DNA from 2 places in the Desulfosporosinus burensis genome. Region 1 is predicted to be linked to the other one. Evidence: riboswitches for the same ligand, from Rfam matches in the RefSeq annotation. Region 1 holds a riboswitch; the other holds the start of a gene.
What was found. Region 1 has a riboswitch for cyclic di-GMP ahead of ACYQ3Q_RS04215 (HD-GYP domain-containing protein). Riboswitches for the same ligand answer to the same signal wherever they lie in the genome.

Region 1 (4,804 bases):
AGATAACATTGTTTTTATTCAGAACATCATGATAGGCATCTAGCGTAAGCATCCTGAAATCACTGTTCCGCCAACGTATATCGTAAAGCTTAAAGGCCTGATGGGCCACTAACGGTAAAAAAGTTTCTTCAGTTAAATACAATTCGATTCCCATCATGTAACCTTCACTATCTAGGTCATTCCAATATTCACAATGAAACGATTTATCCACTGACTCTCTATACGTCTTCGTTGCTAAACGCATTTGACTCAAACTTTGACCCATGCTATGCCATTTAATTCTTGGAATGCTAAGACTGTTCACATCATAGTAAAGCCCGATATCGCTTTTCTCGAGGGTATACTCGTCAGTCGTTTGATTAGGCATAAGGTAGATATAGCCCATTTGCATGTTGTTATCGCAGGTAATAAGCACGGAACATCCCCCCCAAAGCTTCATATGCCAGCTTGTCTGGTTGATTGTTTACACTTTATATTATCTAATTATTCTATCACTGTTTCTGCGTAAGTGCACATTTTTCCTGCAATCAAACTGTATACAATTTTCGACACCGAAATAACGAGCCATCAGTCTCCTTCATTCTCTAAGTAACGTGGTTAAAACTAACCGATTGTACAAACCTTGTTAAATCCTTAAGCAAATCGCAGGTTAGTTCCTCATTAACGAATTTTCCGTTTTTATCAAATAAAATTCTTATGAGCGGTCTACTCGGGTAATTGTGATGAATACCGACGACTGTTCCCATTTCACCTGTATTTAAAGTAACTATAGAACCTTGCGGATAAAGTATTAAACACCGTTCAAAACAATGTACAATCTCTTGATCAAAATCTTTACCTGAACCAGCCACGATGATTTCTAAAGCGTGATATGGGGGCAACCCTTTGCGGTAGGGTCGATCCGCAACAAGGGCATCAAAAACGTCAGCAACTGCAACGATTTGTGCATTAGTCGTAATAGCTCTCTGTCTTAACCCATCCGGATAGCCCTCGCCATTCCAACGTTCATGATGATGACGGACTATGCTGAGAATCTCCTTTGAGATATTGGAGTATTTAAGCATTTCCACACCCAGCTCTGGATGCTTTTTAATAATCTTAAATTCTTCTCTATTTAGGCCCGAAGGTTTATTCAGTATTTCAAGGGGCAAAGAACTTTTACCCAAATCATGGAACATCGCACCCATTGATAAAGTTCTTAGTTTTTGTCCTGAAAACCCCATTTTCAACCCTACTAGAGTAGCTATTAACGCAACATTTACGGAATGAATATATGTATAATTATCAAAGTTTCGAAATTCATTAAAATCTATATACACACGGGAATTTCCTTCTAACTCGTTGATAATTTTATCAACAATAGCAAACGAATCGATTAAACGTGTAGAGCTAAAAAGGCATACGCTCTCAAAGACTTTTCGAACATAGCCTACAATAAAACGGTACTCCGAGGAAGGAAATCTACGTTCTTCATTTGGAGGATGAGAATTCTCCAAATCATATTGTAAAGTATATAGCTGTCGCTGGAGAAGAAGTTCATAAATGTTTGCGGTGATTGGCTTACCTTTAGATAACAACAATATTCCCTGTATATCATATAGGTCAAGCTCTGAAAGTTCCCCAATTTCAAAGCTGTTCGTTGTTAGGGGTTCCAACTTTGTTATCAAAACCAACTTTCCTCCTTATAAAACAAAAGACGCCAAATAAGTATACGGCGACAAGTTTTTTCGGTATCCCGGCTTTCTTCACCATAATGTGTTAAGACCCGTGGCTTTGCGCCCTCAGTTCTCACTGAGTTTGCCTTTATCGCAGAGGTATTAAATTGATTATGGCCTAACTACATTACAGAAAACATGACCTATAGTAGGCCTTTAGACCTATAGGATATACCTTCGCTAATATATCACACACAACAAAAATATACAATATAATACAATCTTATTATAATATTTAATTTTGGCTTAATTCCATCATTTTCAACTATCATTCGCTAGATTTAGCATCAATAAATTGTGCAAAGAGCAACTCGGATCAACTCTCTGGTCCCTAAATTAGACGAGTAGACTCAAACTATGATATTCTTAACTGATACCCTTATCTAACTCAGCAAATATTACTACCAAAGGAGTATTTTCATGCCTCGCTTTTATATCTCTGAACAAATAATTCAAGATCTAGCGGATAATGATCGTGTATATAAAAAAGGGCTTTCCTATTACGCGGCTGGTAGAGTCTACAATTTCAGTTTTTTCCCCGATAAAGGCCTAATAAACGCTTCTGTCATCGGAGGTTTACGCTATATTGTTCAGCTTGCCTTTGAGAAGGACAACTCCGTACGCTCATATCGCTGCACATGCCCAGCCTTCAAAGACTATCCTGGAGCCTGCAAACACGTTATCGCCGTCTTAAAAACAGCCCAACAAAAATTACCGTCAGCTTGGACTGACCCTGTCGTTCAGAGCCGCGTGGTTGATGAGCTTCTCACTGTTTTTGCCAATCAACGTCAGGAAACTCCTTACGAAGAACTGACTCTAAACGTGGAACTCCAAACCCTGCCCAGCCATCGGCTTTCTACACATCTACAGCTTAGAGTCGGTCTGCAGCGACTTTATGTAGTAAAAGACATCGGACAATTTCTCACTGCGCTTAAATCAGGCCGCTCGCTAGAATTTGGTAAGCAATTTACCCTTGAACCTACGAGACAAACCTTCAAAGAGGAAGATCGTAGGTTAATTGCCATGCTGCAAGAAATGAATGACCAACATTCAGCCATAATCGAGATGCAAGGGCCCTTTTACGCGACAACCGTGCTCAATCAAAAATTGTTGCCCTTGACGGGCTATTATTTAACTAAGTTTTTAGACGCTTTGGGAGATAAAGTGTTTTCTTGGAGCTTCGAAGCTCCCCCTCCCACACCCACCCAAATTATCCGGCATGGGCTACCCATCGAATTTTCCCTCCAGTCACAAGGTCAGGATCTTGCATTAACACTCGAAACTGAAGAAATGCCCCTCCAACTGACGGACGATGGGAGCTACTACGTTTACCAAGCTAAAATCCATCAAGCTTCCCCCAACCAAAAAGAACTCCTTTTGCCTCTTCTGTCAGCCCTTCGCCAAGGATCCGTGACCAATATTGTGATTCCAGCAGCCCAGAAGGAGCTTTTCGCCTCAGAGGCACTGCCCTTAATCGGGAAATTAGGTCCAGTTATCATTGATCCTGTCCTAGAAGATAAATTTAATCAGGAAAGCTTACAAGCCAAAATCTATTTTGATCGTTCAAGCGATATGGGCATCACAGCTCGTTTAGAATTTCACTATGGAGAGACCATCATTAATCCATTTTCTGCGACCCGGGATACTAGTAACGAGTCAACAGCCAGCGATGTTATTCTCATCCGTTCTGTCAATCAAGAACGAATGATCCTCAACATTCTGGAACACGCCGATTTCATCGTATCTAAAGGAAAAATTTTTCTTGAAGACGAAGATAAAATTTTTGATTTTACCGTCAATTGGCTTCCTCAACTGAGAGACCTTGCAGAACTCTATTATTCGGATCAATTCAAGCTCAAAATCCGTACCTCTACGACGTTTTCCGGCCAAGTTCGCTTAGACGAAACTCTAGATATCTTGGAAATATCCTTTCAATATACTGATATCGAACACAATGAATTATCGGATATCTTTCATTCTCTACACTTAAAGAAAAAATACCATCGCCTTCGCGATGGATCTTTCCTCGATTTAAATCAGCCGGAGATGAACGCTGTCGCCCAACTCATTGAAAATTTAGACCTTAAGGCCTCAGATCTCAATGAAAAAATGCTCAATCTGCCTAAGTACCGTGCCATGTATATAGATAGCTTTCTGCGCCAAGCCAACTTGCCTGGAGTGCAGCGTAATAAAGCCTTTAAGCAGTTAGTGCAAAGCATCTTAGAACCTCAAGACGGAGGATTTGAAATACCTGATGAGTTGCATCATATCTTAAGAGACTACCAGAAGACTGGATTTCAATGGCTTAAAACCTTATCATCCTATGGTCTTGGAGGCATCCTCGCCGACGATATGGGGTTGGGTAAGACTTTGCAAGTCCTAGCCTTCATCCTATCCGCAAAATTGACCGCCATAGCCCCTGCTTTGGTTATTGCTCCCACCTCGTTGATCTATAACTGGCAAGAAGAAGCGAAGAAATTCACCCCTACTCTTCAAGTCCTTGTCGTGGAAGGCAATCCCCAGGAAAGACAGACACAATTGTCCGAAATAGATGATCAGTGTGATCTAGTCGTTACTTCTTATCCCATACTACGGCGGGACATCGATGAATTTGCTAAATTAGACTTTTCCTACTGTTTTTTGGATGAAGCCCAACACACCAAAAACCCTCAAACTCTGAACGCAAAATCTGTCCAGCAAATTAAGGCCAAAAGCTATTTCGCACTTACCGGGACGCCCATTGAAAACTCGCTTTCCGAACTTTGGTCCCTCTTTAATTTTATTATGCCTGGTTATCTCCTCTCCCACCAGGACTTCCGCAAAAAATTTGTAATCCCCATTATTAAAGGGGAAGACTCAAATGTTCTTACCGAACTAAGTCGACATATTAACCCCTTCATTCTAAGGCGATTGAAAAAAGATGTCTTAAAAGAACTGCCGGACAAGATCGAAACCCAGCTAAGTGCTTCCTTGACAGAAGAACAGAAAAAGCTCTACCTCGCCTATTTGCAGGAAGCGAAAGGTCAAATAGCTCAGGAAATTGCCTCAGTGGGCTTTAACAAAAGCCACATGAAAATTCTTGCAGCTCT
Region 2 (4,804 bases), on a different contig from region 1:
ACCAAACAATAAGTTATTCTCTGGTAGTGGCATAGTACTCACCTAATCCTTGTCGTGTTTATTACTGCTCTAAGCAGAATCAATAAATGATCAATAATCTCACGCTCTTATTGTTTCTCTTAAATTGATTTACATTCTACAGTTTTAAGCCCTTCAGCTACAACAAAAAAAGTCCTGATTTTTCCTTGAAGGAAATCAACAGAACCAATTATATATTTAATTTTTAATAGGTAATATCTTAGGAAATGCAATAATTAGGTGCTTACACTTATTTATTAAATAATAAGTGGTGCCTCAGGACGGAATCGAACCGCCGACACGAGGATTTTCAGTCCTCTGCTCTACCGACTGAGCTACCGAGGCATAAGATAAGTTTATTGGTGACCCGTACGGGATTCGAACCCGTGTAACCGCCGTGAAAGGGCGGTGTCTTAGACCGCTTGACCAACGGGCCGCTTCAGTGGTCAGTCATCAGATGCCGGATATTAGACTTATAAAAATTCGGCTAGCTCCAAGCCTTATCGATGGAGCCTTCCTTAGTTGTATTTATAAATCTGTCTGGCCTCTGGCTTCCGATTACTGTCTGCTGAAAAAATGACACTCACAAATATGAATTTTACACTATCTTTATAACCCTGTCAATACCTTTTAATCTATCTTTGTAAATCAAGTTTTATTTATTATTGCTGCAGGATACAATTTTCTCCGAAGTCGCCTTCCCGGAAGCAATACTTTGCGACGAAGGAAACTCTACCCTTTAAATAGTGAGAATTAGAGAATGATCAAAGATCTTAAAAGACATAAGGGATAGGACCATTAAGACCAACGTTCCTATCCCTGATAGATTTGTTAGAAATTAAATTTCCTTAAGGTTCCTTGCAATTCATCAGCCATGGTTGCTAGAACTTGACTCGAAGAGGCTATTTCCTCAACGGATGCCGATTGTTCCTCTGTTGCCGCAGACACAGTCTGGGTTTGGGTCGTGATTTCTCGACTTGTCTCATAAATATCTGCAATCGATGAAACTATTCTTTCGCTCCCCACAGCCATTTGTTGGATTTCCTCAGAAATTTCCCCGATCTGTGAAGAAACCTGATTAATTAAGCTCGATATTTCATTAAAGGCTTGTCCTGCCGTTCCAGCGACCTCTGTCCCTAGTTTAACCTGATGTGTTCCCTCGTTCATCGCTAGCACTGCTTTCTGTGTGTCTTGTTGAATGCTATTAATCAGTAGTTCAATCTGTTTCGATGCTTCCTGTGATTGTTCGGCCAACTTTCGGACCTCATCAGCAACAACAGCAAAACCTCTCCCTTGCTCACCGGCTCGCGCAGCTTCGATGGCAGCGTTTAAGGCCAGAAGGTTGGTCTGGGATGCTATACCTGATATAGTATCTACGATCTGTCCGATTTCTTTAGAACGCTCGCCTAAATTCATGACCACTTCTGCAGACCCTGTCACTGTCCTTTCGATATTAACCATTTGTTGCATAGTTTTATCGATTGCCTGGCTACCCTCTGCCGCTGACAAAGCCGTTTTTTCCGAGGACCTAACTACAATTTTGGCGTTTTCCAGCATCTGCTGAATCCCCGCTGACATCTGCTCAACAATCGCCGATGTATCATTAACAGCATTTAGTTGTTTTTCTGCACCAACGGAAACCTCCATGATAGCTATCGATACTTGTTGTGACGCTTGGGCGGATTGTTCTGCCCCAGCGCTCAATTGTTGAGATGATGCTGCAACTTGAGTTGAGGACGCTGACACTTGTTGAACAAGGTTAATTAAATTGTCGGTCATAGTCCGGAAAGCTCTACCAAGATTCCCTATTTCATCTTTAGAATTATTTTCGTATTGTCCAATTCTTAAATTACCCTTGGCTATTTCATCGGCATTTGTTGCCATTTGGGCAATTTGTTTTGAGATTTTATTGCTAAGTATGGTTCCTGCCACAAGAGAAACTCCCAGGGCCAGTAAAATAGAGACAATCGTATAAATAATGCTTTGTTTAGTCTTCTTTTCATGTTCCATTTGCTTTGCTAAAACGAGTGCATCAATATCATCAACCCAGTTCCCCGTTCCAATCACCCAATTATAGGGCTCAAACAATAAGGTATAACTTCTTTTAGGTAATGCTTCCGTTTGATTTGGCTTTGCAAATCTATAATCCGTATAGCCTCCGCCTGTTTGTTTGCCGTTCGCGATAAACGCCTGAACAAAAAGTATACCCTCACTATCCTTAGCCTCATAGCGTGATTTCCCTTCAGAAGCTTCTCGCCCTAGTAGAACTACGTTCGTTCCATCGGTCGTATCTATCCAAAAATAGTTTTCTTGGTCGTAACGTAAATTTCTTACAAGATCCGCTGCCGTTTTCTTTGCCTCTTCTGGAGTATATTCGCCTTTTTTCTGCCTATCATAGATATCTTGAACTAAACTATAAGCAGTTTGGACCTCCAGTTTAACGGTCCGATCAAACTGTTCGTATAAGGTATCGCGATATTGTGTAATGTTCGCTTTTTCTGCTACTATCACATTATAAATGTTATACCCACCCAGAATAGAACCCACAATCAAAGCCGTTGTTACTAGTAATAAAATGATTCGATATTTGATTTTAGTCATTCTTTATCTCCCTTTCTCATACTCAGATTTTATTGCCACACTATAATATAAAGGTTTTCTAATTGCCCTTTTGAAGTCTAGAAAGTATACCTGATCGGTTAAAAAACAAAATCGCCCCCCAAAATAGAAAGCGAAATGTTCTAAATTGGTGGCTCGGCTATCATCACCCCAACGTGGAAGACCCGAAGCTTTGCGTCCTCAGTTTTCACTGAGTTTGCCTTTTTCAATCGCAACTTATATGCAACGAATATTTTATTCCTTTATATCGTAATGACTATAACATATATAGACTTAATTTTGAATACATTTTCTTATCTATTACAGCAAATTATTTATTATTTTCCTAAAATATACTGTTTAATACTTCCTCAAAGTTAGATAACAAAAAAACAGCAACTTAACATATTGTGCTAAATCACTGTCTTTGCTGTTTATATTATATATTGATAAGTGCTTCAACTTACCAACACTTTTTGAAATGGTGGGCCATCCGCGACTCGAACGCGGGACACCCTGATTAAAAGTCAGGTGCTCTAGCCGACTGAGCTAATGGCCCGAAAGATGTTTTTGTACCACGATTTTAGATATTACACTAGTCTAGCACAAGTGTCAATACTTTTAGAGATTTGTTGTATTAAAAGATCTCTCCGCGAACAATAGTTTGTTCGCGTCCTGGACCTATGGCAACCAACGTAGCAGGGATACCTGAAAGCTCTTCAATGCGAAGAATATAATTTCGGGCTGCTTCAGGAAGGTCTCCAAACTGGCGTACATGAGTCACATCTTCTTGCCAACCGGGCATTTCTTCATAAACTGGTTGACATTGCTTAAATATCTTTTGACTTTGAGGAAATTCACGGATGATTTCTCCATTGACACTATATCCAACGCAGATTTTCAGGGTGTCAAATCCCGTAAGGACATCAAGCTTCGTAATGGCAAAGTCTGAAATTCCACTCACTCGAACAGCATACCGGGCAATGACCGCATCAAACCAACCACAACGACGCGCTCGTCCAGTCGTGGTTCCAAACTCATGACCATTCTTCTGAATTTCTTCTCCGACCTCGTCCAAAAGTTCTGTTGGGAAAGGGCCTTCTCCAACGCGAGTTGTATAGGCCTTAATTACCCCGATTACGCGATTAATACGAGTTGGGCCAATACCTGCACCAATACAAGCCCCTCCAGCTATTGGATGGGATGATGTCACATAGGGGTAAGTCCCATGGTCAATATCTAGCAAAGTGCCTTGTGCACCCTCAAAGAGCACCTTCTCCCCCGCTTGAATGCTTTGGTCGATTACCAGAGAACTGTCCGTTACCATCGGACGAAGTTGTTCAGCATAGCCAAGGTATGTTTCATAAATATCATCAAACTTTAGCCCTTCCTTACCATAGACTTTGACAAACAAATTATTTTTTTCGGTTAGATTTCGTTTGAGTTTTTCAGCGAACTCCTCTTTATCCATCAGATCAATCACACGAATTCCGATCCGTGAAGCTTTATCCATATAGGCTGGACCGATTCCACGCTTCGTTGTGCCGATTTTGTGCTCAGCGCGTGCATCTTCTTCCAAACCATCAAGTACCCTGTGATAGGGCATAATGATATGGGCGTTGCTACTAATAAGCAGCTTACCGATCTTAATCCCTCGCTTGGCAAGATAACTGAGTTCTTCTAACAAAACCTGCGGATCAATCACCACACCATTGCCAATGACACATGTTTTATCCTCGTAAAGGATTCCCGAAGGAATTAGGTGAAGCTTAAACTCTTCTCCGTTAGCCACAACTGTGTGTCCAGCATTATTTCCTCCTTGGTACCTTACAACAACATTGGCTTTTTCGGCTAGAAAATCTGTTATTTTACCTTTACCTTCATCTCCCCATTGAGAACCAATTAACACAACTGCTGCCATATATTTTTCCTCCTAACTTTCTCAAAGATAATCTTTTAATCCCTTAGTCCTAGTCTCTTAAAGATATCATCAACGTGTCGTAGGTGATATTTTAAGTCAAACAAACCCTGAATTTTTTCTTTGGTCAAATAGTTTAGAATTCGTGTATCCTCTGTCACAACTTCAATAAAGTCTTGACCATGATCCCAAGCCTGGAAAGCATCCTCTTGAACCCAGGCGTAAGCCTCTTCTCTCATACATCCGTGTTCGACCAAGGCCAAGAGAACA

Region 2: it holds a riboswitch for cyclic di-GMP, as region 1 does, so the genes downstream of both, ACYQ3Q_RS10970 (methyl-accepting chemotaxis protein) here and ACYQ3Q_RS04215 (HD-GYP domain-containing protein) in region 1, are expected to answer to the same signal.

The regions. Positions count from the first base shown of each region.
Region 1 is NZ_BAAHYN010000002.1:251,697-256,500, forward strand. It holds gene ACYQ3Q_RS04210 (hypothetical protein) at 1-415, opposite strand, end outside; gene ACYQ3Q_RS04215 (HD-GYP domain-containing protein) at 585-1,667, opposite strand; cyclic di-GMP riboswitch class I at 1,727-1,812, opposite strand; gene ACYQ3Q_RS04220 (DEAD/DEAH box helicase) at 2,136-4,804, shown strand, end outside.
Region 2 is NZ_BAAHYN010000005.1:315,426-320,229, forward strand. It holds gene ACYQ3Q_RS10955 (PhoH family protein) at 1-33, opposite strand, end outside; tRNA gene ACYQ3Q_RS10960 (tRNA-Phe) at 288-363, opposite strand; tRNA gene ACYQ3Q_RS10965 (tRNA-Glu) at 379-454, opposite strand; gene ACYQ3Q_RS10970 (methyl-accepting chemotaxis protein) at 850-2,619, opposite strand; cyclic di-GMP riboswitch class I at 2,764-2,848, opposite strand; tRNA gene ACYQ3Q_RS10975 (tRNA-Lys) at 3,099-3,175, opposite strand; gene ACYQ3Q_RS10980 (adenylosuccinate synthase) at 3,254-4,537, opposite strand; gene purB (adenylosuccinate lyase) at 4,573-4,804, opposite strand, start outside.